Regions from separate parts of the Butyricicoccus sp. AM32-19 genome, predicted to be linked through region 2. Evidence: riboswitches for the same ligand, from Rfam matches in the RefSeq annotation. Region 2 holds a riboswitch; the other holds the start of a gene.
What was found. A riboswitch is a leader RNA that binds a small molecule or an ion and turns the genes downstream of it on or off. The one in region 2 is predicted to bind cyclic di-GMP.
Positions count from the first base shown of each region.

Region 1: it holds a riboswitch for cyclic di-GMP, as region 2 does, so the genes downstream of both, DW806_RS16115 (transposase) here and DW806_RS04095 (transglutaminase-like domain-containing protein) in region 2, are expected to answer to the same signal.

Region 1 covers NZ_QUIX01000014.1:64,253-73,552, reverse strand. Annotated here, with positions in the region: gene DW806_RS11465 (solute:sodium symporter family transporter) at 1-969, opposite strand, end outside; gene DW806_RS11460 (helix-turn-helix domain-containing protein) at 1,273-2,112, shown strand; cyclic di-GMP riboswitch class I at 2,320-2,409, shown strand; partial or broken gene DW806_RS16115 (transposase) at 2,899-3,117, shown strand; gene DW806_RS16110 (IS256 family transposase) at 3,112-3,642, shown strand; gene DW806_RS11450 (hypothetical protein) at 3,639-4,175, shown strand; gene DW806_RS11445 (helix-turn-helix domain-containing protein) at 4,324-4,482, shown strand; gene DW806_RS11440 (MurR/RpiR family transcriptional regulator) at 4,868-5,704, opposite strand; gene DW806_RS11435 (MFS transporter) at 6,003-7,412, shown strand; gene DW806_RS11430 (endonuclease/exonuclease/phosphatase family protein) at 7,567-8,610, shown strand; gene DW806_RS11425 (MgtC/SapB family protein) at 8,700-9,300, shown strand, end outside.
Region 2 covers NZ_QUIX01000003.1:65,937-75,236, reverse strand. Annotated here, with positions in the region: gene DW806_RS04115 (sensor histidine kinase) at 1-646, shown strand, start outside; gene DW806_RS04110 (helix-turn-helix transcriptional regulator) at 885-3,365, shown strand; gene DW806_RS04105 (DUF2442 domain-containing protein) at 3,455-3,694, shown strand; gene DW806_RS04100 (S-layer homology domain-containing protein) at 3,717-7,721, shown strand; cyclic di-GMP riboswitch class I at 7,995-8,083, shown strand; gene DW806_RS04095 (transglutaminase-like domain-containing protein) at 8,099-8,920, shown strand; cyclic di-GMP riboswitch class I at 9,197-9,289, shown strand.

The sequences.
Region 1 (9,300 bases), on a different contig from region 2:
CAGAGACGGGTATGCCAGGTCGCTGTTTGCCAGGCCGTCTCCGAAGAAGCGGTAAGCCAGCAGACCGCAGATGGTGATGAAGAACGGGTCCAGCAGCTTGAGGAATGCGGTGAATACAGCACCTCTCTGTGCCTGTGCCAGATTCTTGGCAGCCAGCGTGCGCTGGATGATGGACTGGTTGGTGCACCAGTAGAACAGGTTGTTGAACAGCATGCCGAGGAACAGAACCGGCCACGGAATCATCGGAGGCAGAGCGTTCGCCGGATTGACCGCGTTGAACTTTTCCGCCGGAACATTGGTGATGAAGTCCTGAATGCCGGCAAGGAAGCTGCCGTTGCCGAGGATGCAGATGGACAGGATCGGGATCAGCAGACCGCCGATCAGCAGACCCACGCCGTTTACGGTGTCGGATACCGCAACTGCCTTCAGGCCGCCGAAGATTGCGTAGATGGAACCGATAACGCCGATTGCAACACACAGGATCGCAATACTCTGATAAGTGGTGATGCCGAACAGCTGATCCAGATGGAAAATCTGGTTGAAGGCCAGCGCACCGGAGTACAGTACGGTCGGCAGGTAAGTAAGCATGTAGCCGAGCAGGAACAGGAACGAGATGATCTGCTTGGTGGTGCGGTCAAATCGAACCTCCAGAAATTCCGGAATGGTGGTGATGCCGGCTTTCAGATACTTCGGCAGGAAGATCAGTGCCAGCGCCAGCAGCGCGATACTTGCGTTTACCGACCAGCTCATGGCGCCCATGTTGGTTGAGTAGCTTTGTCCGGCCTGTCCGACCAACTGTTCGGTGGACAGGTTGGTCATTTCCAGTGAACCGGCGATGACCAGGCCGGTCAGTCCGCGTCCTGCAAGGAAGTAGCCTTCCTTGGTGGACAGGTTCTCCTCCTTGGTCTTGTACCATGAGATCAAGGCCACCAGACCGGTGAAGGCGATGAATGTTAAAATGATAATCAAATGTTTCAACCCCTCTTCTGAACAAGAAAATCCTATTATATTGTAGAATTTCCTATTCTTGTTTTTTCTTTTCCCTTTGTCTTTTTAACTCAAAAGAAACTATTTTTTGCGTTTTTGTTCGTTTCCCTTTCGTTGTACCTATCATATATCAAATTCTCACATTCATCACTACACAGGATAATAATAAAATATCAAAATTTTATACTTTTTATCAGTATCATTTTTTGATATAATTGTATAAGAAAAGCGAATGACTGCATTTCCATGCCATGATATGGTACAAAAAAGGAGTTGACACCAATTATGCTTAATGATATGGGTATTCTGGCAGATTCTGTCCGCTATTACCACGATGCAGATGCCTTCACCGCGACTAACCTGTACCATGTTCCGCACGCAGGCAGCTACCATTGCGACGAAACATACGGTATGCAGCGTAATTATCTGGATATCTGCCAGATGCTTATTGTAGATGAAGGCGAACTGTCGGTCACCTACCGCGGTGAAACACGCACCGCCGGTCCCGGCAGCCTGATCCTGCTTGACTGCAGAGAACCGCACAGCTATCACGCCCTCACACCGATTCGCATGCGCTGGTTCCACTTTGCAGGCAACGGCAGCACGGCCTATACACATCTTATCCTCAATACGCACGGGTTCATCCTGCCCACCGGAAGCAATGCCGAGATTGAGGAATGTGTCCGCCGCATCATGGTCTCGGTGCACCAGAACCAGCCCAATCCTCATATTATTTCCCTGACGATCAACAAGCTGCTCGTTCTGCTCGTGCTCGTGCTCGGGGAAAAGAAAAAAAGCGATCTCGAGATCGCCATTCAGGACTCAGCCGACTATATGACGTACAATTTTGCGGACAAATCGCTCTCCATCGAACACCTGTCCCAGCGTGCTGCGCTCAGCACCTGCTACTATATGCGTAAGTTTAAGGAATACCAGTCAGCAACACCGCATCAGTTTTTGCAGACTGTGCGTCTGAGCGCCGCAAAGCAGCAGCTGCTCACCACCTCGCAGAGTATTGAGACCATCGCAGATAACTGCGGTTTCTCCAGTGCTTCGCACTTTATTATGGCCTTCCGCAAGAGCACCGGCATTACCCCACATCAGTACCGCACCCAGTGGAAATAAAAAGCACACTCTCCGTACTGCGTCCACCGGATGAAACTATCGCGTGTACAGACAGGCAAGCGCAGCGCAGCTGTGCTATCCGAACGGTGATATTCATCAGATTGCTGCACGAAATATCGTTTTTATGACGCGAATTGTATAGCAGACCAATCGCGTACTTATACAAATTATGGTATAACCATCAAAAATCAGGTACATACACGGTGCCTGAGAGATAGGCAAACCCAGCGAAAGATGGGGACGCAAAGCCGGAAGAGTCTAAGGCGGCGAACGCCGCAATGACAGCCGGTTGTAAGCATCAGCGAAGACGCTGTTAACCTCTTCTGCGCTTTATTAGGCAGAAGGAGGTGTACGCCGTCAAAAGAATATGGCAAGCTGATTCGCGGTGCAATACACTGCTCGCAGAGCAAGTAAAACTCTGCCCTTTTGTGCTGTTCCAACAAAGATATAAAAACGCTTTCAAGTCATGAGTAGCCATGTCTTGAAAGCGTTTTTTATTTAAATTTGAAGCCGTTAAGACAGATAAAATGAGGAGGGAAAGTTATGAAAAAATGATTGTTATCGACAATAGTATCATTGTGTTTGTTTCTGACAATGGCGCCGACTGTGGCGTTTGCGGCGGTCGCAGAACTCGAACGCGAGTACATCCTCCAGCGCCAGCGCGAGGGTATCGCCATTGCCAAGACAAAGAGCCAGTACACCGGACGCAAGCCGATACCGCTGTCGGACAACTACGAGCGGGTTGTTTCCCGATGGCGTGCCGGAGAGATTACCGCAATCGAGGCTATGTGGCAGACTAGACTTAAACCTAACACCGAGTTCATGGAAAACGGTCTGGAGGCCGAGCTGGACGATCAGCTGGGCTACAACCGGTATGACTACAAGAACAAGGACACGGATAACGGCCGGAATGGGCACAGCAGCAAAACCCTGCGCACCAGTTTTGGCGATGTAGAGGTATCTGTGCCGCGGGATCGCAAGAGCGAATTTGACCCCAAGGTGCTGAGGAAAAATCAGACCAGCATCAGCCAGGACATCGAGGATATTTTCATTGCCTGTACGGATAATTTGACCGGTTTTTCTGCGGCGATCGAGGCGGTCTATCCCAAGACGGAAATCCAGAACTGCATCATCCATCAGCTTCGAAATTCCAGCAAATATGTCTCCTACAAGGATTTGAAGGCACTTATGGCTGACTTGAAAGCAGTCTACGCAGCGGTAGATGAACCGGCTGCTTTGGACGCGTTAGACACGTTCGCAGAACACTGGGACAAGAAATACCCCAAAATTTCTCAGTCGTGGAGGGATAACTGGGCAAATCTCAGTACCTATTTCAAGTTTCCTCAAGAACTTCGGCGGCTGATCTATACGACCAACACGATTGAAGGCTTTAACCATCAGCTCAGGAAGGTAACCAAGTCGAAATCCGTGTTTCCGACCGATGACAGTCTTTTCAAAATGCTGCAGCATGAGCCGAAAACCTGTAAACGCTGCACAGTATGCGCTCAGAAACGGAGGAACAGCAAATGATTACGAATGAGTACGGCATCCACACCTTTTCACTAAAATTACAATGCAAATATTCCGAAATCCAGAATATTATCGAACAAAACGAGTGCATTTGTACCGGCAAAGGGAAATTAGGACTTTCGTCGTATTACCAGATGCCGCAGTTCAAGTCCATCGACGTTGAAATTCACTTAGGGCAATCCATCTCGCATCCGTGCTGGCTGATACTGATTGTCAACCCGTCTTCTCTGCTCGCCAGTACCTATGAACCGACTGCATTATTTCAAGCTGACGAAAAGTCTGTACAGCAGATAAAGCACCGTCTGCGAAATATCCTTGATAAAATCGGCATTGACCGGCGGCTCAAAGGGTTTAAGCTGTCGAGGTGTGATTTGACCTGCAATCTGTATTATGACCGCAAGGCGGATGTTCAAGATCGTTTGGATATTTTCAAGAAATCCTTTCCTATCCTCCACTACAGTGCGGTTAAGTTCGGCCAATATTCAAATTCCAATGAAAGATTCAAAGGCGCCAATAAGCATTCATCGAGTTAACGTACTGGAAATGGTTCGGATAAAGGCTTGTTTCAGGGTGCTTGAGTCTGCTTAGACAGCATGATTTGACGTTTGATCGCCAACATTAGAATAAGCATACATGAATTAAAGTGAAATGCGTTTTCACCTATGTTGATGGAGGTTTTCTATGCCGAACGATGAAATCCTGACCGTAAAAGAAACCGCAACCCTGCTCAAGACCACGCGCCAGCAGGTGCGCAAGATGATCGCAAATGAAGAACTCCCGGCCGTAAAGGTTGGCCGGGAGTGGAGGGTGCTGAGGGCGGGGATTATGGAGTTTTTTTGAGGTGAATTTGTAAACATACCTATTGGGTCATGTAGCCGTATATTTTCCGCATCAACACATCCAGATAAGGTTTTCTTTCGCGCTGTAGAATATAATTTGATCCTGTGGAAGATGAAGAGTTTGGCTGATATATTTTCGCTGATGTTCCCGATTGGCAATCTGAGCTGCCGTCAGAGATGTGCTATATCGCGAGATTGGCGCTGCTTTATCGGCGCAGTTAATCGCAATAATCAAACGGGAACATGATACAAGGACAGCATTGACTGAAACAATGCTAGATCGTTAGCATAATCTCTTTGATCCGAGCACAGCACATATACGATACAGATGCAATGATGCAATATATCTTTCAAGCATCAAATTCCACACACAGGATCAAAAATGATCAATCAATGCGAAATGGCAGGAGCACTTCATTCATGCGTTCAATATTCTGTACGACGCTGTCCTTGCGGCGGATAGCGAGGCTGACATAAAGCGTGTCGATGAGGGAGAACTGCGCCACGCGCGGCGACACGAAAAGCTGCTCGGGCGAATACAGCTCAAGGCAGATGTCGCTGACCTCTTTGAGCGGCGTATCCGGATAGCCGGTGATGCCGATGGTCGGCGCGCCGCACTCCTTCGCGGTACGCACGGCCGACACGATTTCGCGCGTCTTGCCGGTATGCGAGATGGCGATGACCGCCGTATCCGGGCCGCATTGGCTCGCCTGAATCTGCATCAGGTGCGAATCGGTCAGCGAAACCGCGCGGATGCCGATGCGCATGAGGCGGATGTAGAAGTCCTCCGCGATGGTGCCGGACGCGCCGACGCCGAGGATGAGGATATTCTCCGCCCGGTTGAGCACCCCCACCGCCTGCTCGATTTTCTCGAAATCAAGCAGCTGGAGCGCCCGCTCGAGCGTGTCGATATTCCGGCTGAACACATTCTCCGAAATGGTCGAAATACTATCGGTTTCGGACAGATCTTCAAAAATCGTGCGCACCGACTTAGGAGAATATTTCGCCAGCAGCAGCTTTACCTCGCTGAAGCCCGCGCAGCCGACGATCTTGCAGAATCGAATAATACTCGACTCCGCGATATCAAGCTCGGCCGCCATCTGCTGAATGCTGATCGAGGTAATATGTACCGGATCGGCTAAGATATAGTCCGCAATCCGCTTTCCAACCTTGGATAAAGTCGAATACTGCGACTGAATTGCGGCATAAACGTTCTTGTCCATGCAATCACCCTGCACTTCCGCATCATATAGTAATTTCATTGTATCACAAAACATCGACCTTGTGAAGAATGCACAAAATTGAATATTGTTCTTTTTACAATATGATTTATTGAATTTTATTCCGCTCAGTGCTATACTTGTAGATGTTCGGTGGAACGGACTTCCACTGAAAGGGTATAGCGAGAGACGAGTCCGGACAACGTCTCAAAGGCAGACCCACTCCCGATGCGCCCGGCGCACGGACGGTCTGTATCGCTGCAACTGGTAAAAGAAAAATAAAAAAGGACTGAGCAAAACCATGGGCAAATCCAGCAACCCGACTTTCGCGGGTGATAAGGAATTTGAGAAGATCCATCTCAAGGAAAAGTTCTCCTACGGCCTCGGCGATGTTGCCTGCAACGTTGTCTACGCCCTGACCACCTCGCTGCTGATTTACTTCTACACCAACGTAGTCGGTATCTCGGCGGCTATGATCGGTACCATCATGCTGTTCTCCCGTTTCTTCGATGGTATTTCCGACGTACTTATCGGTCATCTGGTTGACCGCACGCATTCCAAGCACGGCAAATCCCGTGCATGGATTCTCTGGATGATGATTCCGTACGGCATCGCAGCCATCCTGCTGTTCACCGTTCCGCCCGCAACCCCGATCGTCAAGGGCATCTACGTTTTCATCACCTATAACTTCTGCACCACCGTTGTCTACACCGCACTCAACCTTCCGTATGCAACGCTAGCTACCCTGATGACCCGCGATACCGACCAGCGCGCCGTTGTCAACCTGTTCCGTACCGGTATGTCCGCCCTCGGCAACATGGTCATCACCGCCATTACCTTCCCGCTGGTTACCCGTCTGGGTGACACCCAGCAGGCATGGATCGAGGTTTCCATCCTCTACGCCATCGTTTCCATCATCATGCTGTTCATCTGCTTCAAGAACTGCCACGAGCGCGTCAAGGAAGAGACCAAGACCAAGGACGGCAAGAACGTTCCGCTCTGGATGGGCATCAAGCTCTGCGTCACCAACAAGTACTTCATCATGTTCTTCATGCTCGCTGTGTTCCTGTCCTTCTATGAGGCAGTTACCGGCACCTGCAACGCATACTACGCACAGTACATTCTCGGCAACCGCGACCTGCTCGGCGCACTCGCATCCTTCGAATCCATTCCGCAGATCGTCACCGTTCTTGTTCTGTCTCCGTTCATCGCAAAGTTCGGCAAGCGCAACGTAGCGCTGATCGGTGCGATCGTCGCCGTTATCGGCACGGTCTCCCTGTTCATCAACCCGAGCGCCCTCAATCTTGCACTGTTTGCCTGCGTCATGCGCGGCATCGGCAAGGGCTGCTTCCGCGGCGTAAAATACTCCATGCTGGCTGACGTTATCGAGTACGGCGCATGGAAGAGCGGCATCCGTGTACAGGGCCTGATGGTATCTGCTACCACCGCCGGCCAGAAGTTCGGCTCCGGCATGACGAGCGCGATCTTCGGCGCCCTGATGAGCCTTGTAGGCTTCGCCGGCACCGCAACCATCAATGCCGCACAGTCTCAGATGCTCATCGCCATCTACATCATTGGCAACATCATCGCTTGGGGCGGCATCGGCGTTCTGCTGATCTTCTACAAGCTCGATAAGATCTATCCGCGCATTATCACCGAGATGAAGCAGCGCGAAGCTGCCGAAGCAGCAAAGACGACCGCAAACGCCTGATTTTCCCCCGCACTCCCTCATTTTTACGCATCATCTTTTTCTTCCCTTATATGGAACAGCCGGCGGAGTCAAGCATTCCTGCCGGCTGCCCCCATATTCTACCGCAAATAAAATTCTGTAAATATCCACCATTTATATGAAAGGCGTGTAACAAATGGAAACCCTGTCCTACGAAAAACGCATCGAACTCGGTAATCTCGTCCCGGCGCTCGGCCAGTTCAAGGTCATGGAAAAAATCCCGCAGTATCAGCAGTGCGAGGTGCACAACCTCGTGGATGCGCCCGCCGAGGTGCCCGAAACGCTGCGCCACGTTGTATTCAACATCGAGCGCGGCCAGACGCTTCACGAAACCATCGACTTTCTCAATATGTGCCCCGACCTCAAAAACATGGACATCATCTACGCCAACGAGCTGGATGACGGCGCGGTCCGCTCGGGCAACTGCAACGTTGCCTACGAAATCGCGAAATCCATCGGCATGAATTACGCCTACGGTCTGGAGTTTATCGAGCTGGTAAATCCCGAGGACAACAAGGGCTTCCACGGCAACGCCCTGTTCTCCCGCTGGCCCATCCGCTGGGCGAAGGTCGTCCATATGCCCGAGCAGTACAACTGGTACTATGACCGTCAGAAGCGTATCGGTGCGCGCGTTGCCATCGTCTGCTCGCTCGACATCGGCGGACGCGAGGTCGGCGCGGTCAGCGTTCATCTGGAGAACCGCGCGGACAGCGAGGGCCGCGAAGCGCAGATGGCAGTCGTATATGATGAGATCAAGCGTTCGTTCGCGCCGGACACACCGGTCATGATCGGCGGCGATCTGAACACCAATACGTTCGACGGCAACGACATTCCGGGCTTCACCGCGCTGTTCAACGACCCGGAGCGTCTCTCCAAGCATATGGAGCACGTTGAGCAGTACGAGCGCGTTCTGCCGCAGGCGGAGGAAAACGGCTTCTCCTACCGCGAGTTCAGCAGCATCGAGGGCACGCGCCGCAAGCCGATGCCGGGCGGCAAGAGCATGCTGCTCAAGCTGGACTGGCTGATGGCGCGCGGCATGGAATGCGTCGATCACGGCACGATTTCGACCGAAACGAAGGACTGCACCTGGGCCGAGCCGGGCAGCGCGCTGGCGAAGTTCACAGGTCCCGAGCTGTCCGACCATAACGCCTGCTGGGCAGACTGTCGATTCGCAAAGTAAATACTGAAATCTATTGTAGAAAGCTGCACACGCTGCATACATATTGGCAGCGTGTGCACTTTTTATCGAGTGAGGAGAACCTACATCAAATGAGTGGAATGATACAATACCTGCGCGAACTTCATTTCGCCTCGGTCGTAGTGCGGCTCGCCCTTGCGATGCTGCTCGGCGGCTGCATCGGTCTGGAGCGCGGACGCAAGCGCCGTCCGGCCGGTTTCCGCACCTATATGCTCGTCTGTCTTGGCGCGGCGCTGACCGTGCTGCTCAGCCTGTACGAATTTACCATGGTGACAGGGCCGTGGTCGGATATTTGCGCAGAGATCGGCATAAAAACCGACGTTTCGCGTTTCGGCGCACAGGTCATCAACGGCATCGGCTTTCTGGGCGCAGGAACCATTCTCGTTACCGGCCGCCAGCAGGTCAAGGGCCTGACCACTGCCGCTGGTCTGTGGGCGTCGGCCTGCACCGGCCTTGCGGTCGGCGCAGGATTTTACGAGTGCGTGCTCATCGCATTCGCGATGATATTTCTCAGCATCCGCCTGTTCCCAATTGTGGATGCGTACATACAGGAGAACGCGCGTGACATCAATCTGTACATGGAGTTCCATTCGCTCGGGGACATCAGTACCATCATCAATCAGCTGAAAGCGCAGAACGTGCAGATCTACGACATCGATATCGAGCGGAACA
Region 2 (9,300 bases):
CGCCCATGAGCTGCGGACACCGCTGGCGCTGATGCAGACAAGGCTGGAGCTCTTTGCGGCGGAACATCGGCAGATGAGCGAAGAAACCGCGAAATTGCTGCATTTTCAGCAGGAGCAGGTCGAGCGCCTGAGTGCGCTTGTGCGCACCCTGCTTGAGATGAGCGACCTGCGATCGGTGCCGCGCACCGACCGTATCGACCTTGCACCGATGGTCGAGGAGGTGCTGGTCGATCTGACACCGCTGGCACAGAAAAACGGTATTACACTGACGCAGGCAGGCGAAAACGTGCAGCTTGTCGGCAGTGATGTGCTGCTGTACCGGCTGCTGTTCAATTTGACAGAGAACGCGATCAAGTATAACCGCACGGGCGGCTCGGTGGAAGTGTCTGTCGAGCGGGAAGGAGGTCAGGCGGCAATCCGCGTGCGGGATACCGGTCCGGGCATTGCCGAGGAGTACCGGGACAGCATCTTTCAGCCGTTTTTCCGCGTGGATAAGTCGCGCAGCCGCGCAATGGGCGGCGTGGGACTGGGACTGGCGCTCGTGCAGGAGATTGTCCGCCTGCATGGCGGCACAGTGCGCGTTGAACAGAGCGCGGATACGGGAACGACTATTCTGGTAACACTGCCGGTTGGAAAAGCGGCTTGACGCTCAAATTGAGGGCATATATACGCACGGCTGTTCAGCATGCTCTGCTGGCGGTACGCTGCTGCACCGTATATTTAAGGTATAAAAGCATCAGCTGCAGGGGAGCTGCCGGAAGGCGGCTCCCTTATTTATGCACGCTGCCTTAACAGCATACACGGTTTACACCCGCTCTGAAATCCCGTATAATTTAGACAGTATAACGGACAGGAGAGCACATTACAGTATTCGGAGGTGCGCCATGCCAAAACCGAAATGGAATCTGAACACGATCTACATATCCGAGCGACTGCAGGAGAGCCTGCGGCCAATCTCGCGCTGTGCCATGACGACCGTGGTTGCACCCATGGGCTACGGCAAAACGACGGCGGTGGAGTGGTATCTCGCGGAACGTGCCAGAGCCGAAGCGCCGTACATTGTGCGCATCAGTGTGTACTCGGGCAATCTTGCGATTTTCTGGAAAAGTGTGCAGGACGCCTTTGCGCGTGCAGGCTTTGCCTTTCTGCGGGAGTACGACTGTCCGACCGACGGAGCCAGCGGCGGACTTCTGATCGACGATCTGTGTCATGCGCTGACCGGTGAGAAGTCCTGCTATATTTTTATTGACGATTTTCACCTGCTGACCGACAAGCGCGCACCGGGATTCCTGTGTGCGCTGGCCGGACGGCTGCCGCCCAATGTTCATCTGATTTTAGCCAGCCGCGACCTGTTCCTGCCGGCGGCAGAGCTTGTCCGGCTGGGTGGAAAGGTGTACCAGATCGGCACGGCGCAGCTTCGGCTTAACCATACCGAGCTGGCGGTCTATACCAAGCGGTGCGGAACCGCGCTTTCCGATGAGCAGATAGATACGCTGTTGTATTACAGCGAGGGCTGGTTTTCGGCGGTTTATCTGAATCTGCGGATGTTTTCCGAGCACGGTGTGCTGCCGGACCCGAATTCGGATATTTCATCCATCTTTACGGCTGCGATGATTGATCCGCTGCCCGAAAAGCAGCGGGAATTCCTTGCGGTGATGGGACTTGCCGACGAATTTACGGTCGAAATGGCGCAGTTCGTCATGGCAGACGCGCATGCCGAGGACCTGCTTGCCGCGCTGACCGGGCAGAATGCGTTTGTCAAGCGTCTGCCGGACGGCGTGACCTACCGGTTTCATCACATGATGAAGGAATGCGCGCTGCACACCTTCCTGTCCATGCCGAAGGAGCGGCAGACCGTCTACCGCGGGCGGCTCGGCATCTGGTATGAGGATCATCGGCTGTATCTGCATGCCATGATCGAGTACCGGCAAAACGGCGATTACGATGCGATGCTGCGCACGCTGCAGAAGGATGCAGGCATTCTGCTTTCCTCGCTGCACCCGAAGGCAGTGCTGGCAGCACTGGACGAATGCCCGGCAGCGGTGCTCGCAAGCCATCCGCTGGCGATTCTGGTGCTTATGCGGAGTATGTTCAACTGGCGCAATATCCCGAAAATGCTGGAGCTGAAGGAGCTGCTGCTGACGGCGATTTCCGAAAATACAGCGCTTTCCGCACAGGAAAAAGGCGATTTGCGGGGAGAATGCGACCTGATCATGAGTTTTCTCTGCTACAACGATATCAGCGCCATGAGCCGCCTGCACCGGAGTGCCAGCGCGCAGATGTCGCGGAAGGCGATCAGCATCCAGTCCGGCGGCGGCTGGACCTTCGGCTCGCCGTCTGTGCTGATGATGTTTTACCGCGCACCGGGTGAGCTGCAGAGCGAGCTTGCCGAGATGGATGAGTGCATGCCGCACTATTATAAAATCACCGGCAATCACGGTCAGGGTGCCGAGACCATCATGCGTGCCGAGGCGGCGTTCCTGCAGGGACGCTTGACGGATGCACATATCGAACTCGAAAGCGCGTGCGCCCGGATTCAGGACAACGGGCAGGCCAATATGGCGCTGTGCTGTGATTTTCTGGCGTGGCGGCTGTCGCTGTTTGCGGAGATGAAGTATCACTGCACGCTTGCCGAGCGGCACGCGGAGCTGCTGCGGCATCACAATGCTTCCTGGCTGAACCTGTGGAACGCGATTGCGGCGTATTATTACGCTTTGCTTGGAAAAACCGATAAAATTCCGGAGGTTTTTCGTGCGCACAGGCTTTCAACTGTGCATACACTGGCACCGGGCAAGCCGATGATCGAGATGATCGAAAATCAGGTCGGTCTGGCACAGGGTGACTACGCCCGTGTCGTCGGCCGGAGCGAAAGGATGCTCGCTGTGTGCGAAGGCATGCACTACGCACTGGTCGCGCTGCATATCCGTATCCAGACGGCAGCGGCATATGAAATGCTGGGTAAGCACGCGGAGGCACAGGCGCAGCTCGATCGGGCACTGACCGACGCGGAACCGGACGGCTTTGTCATCCCGTTTGCGGAGAATTATCGCTATCTCAAGCCATTGCTGGCAGAGCGGCTGCAAACCGGAACGGTTGCACAGATCATCGAACTGGGAGAAGCCGCAGAGCGGCGAAAGGCCGGATTTGACCGTCCGGAAGCCCTGTCTGCGCTGACCGAGCGGGAATATGAGATTGTCCGGCTGATGGCACAGCGGCTGAACAACCGTGAGATCGCGGAAAAGCTGTATCTGTCCGAGGGCAGTATCCGGCAGTATGTGAATCAAATTTACACCAAACTGCAAATAGCAGGAGAGCCGCGCGCGAAGCGCAAGCTGCTGCTCGACCTGCTTGCGGATAAAAACTAACAACTTGTGAATGGTTTTTTTGAAAGGTTCACCGTATCCTATAGGTACGGTGAACCTTTCATTTTGTGTAAGCGAGAGGAGGTACGCATTTGGACCGGAAATACATTCAGTCAGTCAAACCGCTGACCGACCACGTTCTGCAGGTCGATTTTATCTCCGGCAGCCGCCTGCTGCTGGATATGAAGCCCTATCTGGATAAATTCCGATTCCGGTCACTTTCTGACCCGCAGGTGTGGAACAGCGCGGTGACAAACGGCATTTTTGTCCGCTTCGGCGATGTGGAGATGAGCCATAACGAGCTGTTTTCCATGGCCGAGCAGGAGCACTGAAACAGAAAAGAAGGAGAATGGCATGAGTAAAAAGCAGATAATACGACGGCGAGGGTTGTGCGGCCTGCTGGCGGTGGTGATGTGTATAGGGGTGCTGCCCCCAACAGCCGGGGCAGCCGTGACGGCAGAAAACGACTGGGAGATCTTTGATGCCTCGGACACCTACAATCTGCCGGGCACACAGGAGCAGATTTTGCAGGAGATGATCAAGAGCCCCGAATTTGCGGAGCAGTGGGCGGGCATTGCAAACAATGTTTTGCCAAAAACGTACTATAATGACAACAATGAACACGGCTATCATGAGCCGTATACCGCTCTGACTGCGGCAGATTACGCAAAGGTACAGTATACATCCAAGGGCCTGCGGGATGCTGTCAGCAGCGTCGTTGACCAGAGTGCGATTTTGAGCGGCTCGGGTGTTTTGAACAGCCTTCCGGAAGGAGAAACCCCGGTTTATTATGTCTCTACCAGAGCGGAGAAGGAACGCGATGACCATCACTCTTATGTAAGTACCGGCTACGGCTACTATGTGCAGGCGTTCTACGACTTTGAAATTCAGGGTATTGCGAATCGGTTTGAAACGCCTTCTATCGAGACGGATGACACAACGGCATCGCTCGAACAGAAGGGCTACCGGTTTAATCTGGGCGGCAGCTCGGACAGCTACAAGGTAACGGCGGAAAACCGCAACGACTTTGAAAATACGGTCGAAAAAAGCTATACCTATGAAAAGAGCACCACTACCTCGACCACGGTCTCCAATACCTATTCGCAGAACTGGACCGAGGAGACCACGGTAGGAGTTGAATTCAGCGTGCCCGTGCTGGCCGCGCTTTCGCCCACTGCCAAGGTAGAGCAGAGCTTTTCCTACTCCTACGGCATGGAAAAGACCTACGAGAGCAGCAAGGAGGAGTCCTACGCGCAGTCCATTACGGATACCATCTCCGTACCGCTGCCGGCACATACGGGCATTGACATCAATGTCGATGTGACCGACCTGCAAACGACCATCCCCTATACCGGCGCGGTGTACATCAAGTATAAGACCATGCTCCTCTCGGTTACCGGTTATCATCGAACCAAGGGGTCAATAGACAGTTGGAAGGGCCGGGAGTTCAGGCAGTATACCTTCGGTCGGAACGGCAGAAGTGCAATCGAGGATCTGGATGCACGCATCCAGAACCGGGATGTCTCCGGCTACGACCCCGATGGTCTGGATATGAACACCCTGTATCAGGGCGCATTCAAGACGGCCGCCGATCAGCTGCGCTCCGGTCAGCCGGTCGCGCCGTACTTCGGTTCGTTCCACTACACCTCCAAGAACACCGTCATCACCCCGCAGAAGGTGTATCCGATCTATGCGCTCGATCGTCTGGCGCCTGATACCGAACAGGTCTCGCTGTACGAGCAGCAAAGCCTGCGTCTGGACAGCATCAAGGTTGCGGCGAAGAATGAATACGATGTGGACTGGTACGGTTTCAATCCACGCCTGAGCGGCGAATGGACGGTTGTGGACGAAGGTTTGAACGACGCTTCGGAGTATGCCGAGGTCACGACAAACCGCAACGGCTACCCTGTTCTCAAGGCGCTCAAGCCGAATGACGGAGCACAGCTGTTCCTGCGCTATCAGCCGAAGGATACGATCGAAACAACGGATGATTTCAACAGCGATCGGATTGAACTGACCATCCTGCCCGTTGTGCTTTCCTCGGTTACGGTAGAGGGCAGCTTTGAGCCGTTCTACTTCAACGACGGCAGCAACACCGCCGACGTTAAGGGTCTGACCGTGGCCGCTAAGGACGAGGACGGCAACGATTTTGATGTAACCGGCAAGGTCAAGTGGTATGCAGAAGCAAACGATGACATTACGGTTGACGAAACCACGGGCAGCATCAGGTTTACCGCACCGGGAACCTATCAGATCTATGCCGTAGTGAACGGCACGGAATCCAACCGTGTACCGCTGCAGGTTCTGCCCGAGCGGCAGCTCGATACGCTGACCGTGAACGGCACGATTCCCGATCTGATCTATAACGACGATACGGCGAACACCTTTGACCTGAGCACGCTCGATGTGGAGGCCAAGGATCAGTACGGCGAGGACATGACGCTCCAAAATGACCGGTTCGAGTGGCGGCTTGCCTCGGATAAGGGCTATGCCGCAATCAGCGGCAGCACAATTACCGGCCTTGTAGTCGGCACGGATACGGTTACCCTGTATTATCCGGTCGGACAGGACGAGCAGGGCGAAAAGGTCTATCGGACGGCACAGCCGCTGCCCGTACAGGTGACGGCAAAGCCGTATCTGAATGAGCTGTATTATAATGACGGCGCTCCCGCCGCAGTAGAGGGCGCAGAGTATGATCTGTCCCGCATTCCGCTGCTGGCGCGCGATCAGCACGGCAATCCCTGTGGAATTCCGTCGGACATCGAGTGGACGCTGGCAGACACCAATCAGACCAATGCCACGATTGAAAACGGAAAACTGCTCGTTGCGGTTGGCAGTGTCCCGGATGCCTCCTATGCGGATGTGATTCTGGAAGCCTCCTCTGCCTCTGCCGGCAAGACTGCAAAGAATGTCGTTGTTAAGGTCGAGCAGCAGCCGATCCTCAAGACAATTCGCGCCGACATGAAGGACGGTTTTGTCCTGCGGCTGGATGAAAATGCGGTTCTTGCAGATCAGTTTACCGCTGCCGGCTACGATCAGTATGGCAGAGAAATGACCGGCGGCAGCTTTGAATGGGTTAGCTCCAAGCCGGATGTGGTTTCACTCGAAAACGGAACACTCAAGGCACTGAAAGAAGATTCTACCGAGATCTATGCCCGTTCCGGCGACATCGAGAGTAACCACATTACGCTGACGGTCAATGCCCCGAGACGGCTGACTGCAATCACCGCAGACGGAATTCCGTCGTCCGTTCGGAAAAACACGACGCTGGATCTGTCTGCAGTTAAGGCAACGACGCTCGATCAGTTCGGCAAGGCCTTTACTCCGGAAGAGCTGGCGGCCTATCCGGCTTCTGTACGATGGACGCTGGAAAAGAATGATACGCATGCCGTTATCAGCGGAAATACACTCAGCTTTGGTGATCAGGATGGCACGATGACCCTGATCTGTGCTGCGGTCAACGCAGACACCAATGTGATCGTGGAAAAGAAGATTATCATTCGCATCACAGACTCTACCTCCGGCGGCGGCTCGTCCGGCGGCGGTGGTGGCGGCGGAGGCGGCGGCTTCTCAGCACCCAGCTATTCGGTATCTGTAGATGATGTAAAGCACGGCACTGTCACCGTATCTCCCAAATCCGCATCCAAGGGCGACACTGTGACCATCACGGCAACCCCCGACAAGGGCTACGTCCTCGAAAGCCTGACCGTGCTGGACAAGGACGGCAAGGCGCTTGCGCTGACCGACAAGGGCAGCGGCAAGTACACCTTCGTCATGCCTGCGGGCAAGGTCACGGTGAAGGCAGTCTTTATGGACGACAACACCATGCTCAACTTCTTCACCGATGTGCACGCGGAGGATTATTACTATGACGCAGTCCTCTGGGCGGCGCAGAAGGGCATTACCGGCGGCATGAGCGACACGCTGTTCGCTCCAAACGCTGCCTGCACCAGAGCGCAGATTGTAACCTTCCTGTGGCGTACGGCGGGCTCGCCTGAACCGAGTGCATTGAGCAGCTTTAACGATGTGCCTTCTGACAAGTATTACGCTAAGGCAGTCGCGTGGGCAGTCGAGAATGGCATCACGGTAGGCACTACAGCTGCTACGTTCAGCCCGGATGACATCTGCACCCGTGCTCACGGCGTTACCTTCCTGTATCGTGCGGCCAAGGCGACGGCTTCGGTCGGTGCATCGGCATTTACCGATGTGACCGACAGCGCCTACTACGCCGATGCGGTCAAGTGGGCAACCGAGCAGGGCATTACCAAGGGCATCAGCAGCACGCTGTTTGGTCCGGATGAGACCTGCACTCGTGCACAGATTGTCACGTTCCTGTACAGACTGTACGGCAGAAAATAAGCAAATCAACCGATAGAAAGCGGCGGCAGGGGAATCCCCCTGCCGCCGTCTGTTTACCGATTTTTTGCCGCCATCTCACGCTTTGGAGCGAGCTGCATTCCCGGACAAACCGCTGCAATATGAGCGAAAGAGACGGAAAAATGTCATAGTTTCGGTAACTCTGCGGCAATGTGTCATAATTTTTCTTTTTTTGTAAAACCCTGTTGACAAAACACGACAGATGCGCTATAGTGTGGATAAAAGAAGATGATGCAGTCGCTTTGACCGCATCTCAAACGATAATGGCAAACCCACCGAAAGGTGGCGACGCAAAGCTATAGGGCCTTACCCCTCATCGAGAGGGCTGGCAGCCAGTTACCGAAAGGAGATCGCCGGATATGAAGCGGCTTTTTCGTATTGCATGCGCAGTTTTTGCAGCAGCTGCCCTCTCGATGGGCGTTACCGCAGCAGCAGTAAATGATGTTGTGGATATGAGTAATTCCACTCACGGTTATGTTACCGTAAACTACTCCTCGAGTGCAAGGCTCAAGGTTGGTATTCAGTACAACGGCGGCAAGACTGTATTCTATGATTGCCCGAGCGGCAAGGATGCTTCCTTCTCTCTCGATAAGGGCAACGGCAAGTACACCGTAACGCTGTACCGCAACGTTTCTGGTACGTCCTATCAGCAGGTCGAGTCCAAGTCCATGAACGTAACCGTTAAGGACAGCTACACTCCGTATCTGGTCTCCACTTCCGAGGTTCAGTTCTCCAAGGGTGATACGGTATCCGCTAAGGCTGCTGAGCTCTGCAGGAACGCCAAGACCGATGAGGCTAAGGTTATCGCCATCTACAACTATATGGCAAGCCGTTATACTTATGATAACAAGCTGGCGAATGAGATCACCAGCGGCACGATCACCAAGTACATCCCGGATACCGCCGCTACCCTGAAGGGCACCACCGGTATCTGCTACGATTTTTCCTCGCTGTTTGCAGCAATGTGCCGCAGCCAGGGCATCCCGTGTGCACTGACCAAGGGTTACGCCGGCTCTAGCTACCACGCTTGGAACAAGGTAAACCTGAATGGCAAGTGGTATCAGATTGACCTGACCTACGCGGTTACCCGCAGCGTGAAGAACGCAAAAACCCTGCATGACTGTGTATCTCCGCTGACCTACACCAGCACTAGCGATGCGCTTGCAGTAGCTGCGGCTTAACACTTTTTCATTTCATTTTGTATGCAAATGGTCCTGATGGGATATGTTTATGCCCAATCAGCGGCGATTTCTTGCATAAAAAACGATTCCGGATTGAAACTCTTCTTCGTTTTTACAGTATTTGCTTGTTGTTCGCGGGCATTTATGGTATACTAAAGAAGAGGATCCGGAGGATTTCTGTCCTGCGCAGGCAAAGGGCTGTGTATGCAGTCCGGCGTGTCTGCCGACAGAAAAGATCGTAAAATTCTGTGCATGACTTCCGTAAAGGGGTACAGGTACAGACAAAGGCACAGCCGGTGAAAACCGGTGTCGCAAAGCTAAATGGGCCTAAACGGAAGACTTTCTTCCGCATGGCAGCCGGCTGCCAAAGGTGCTTTATA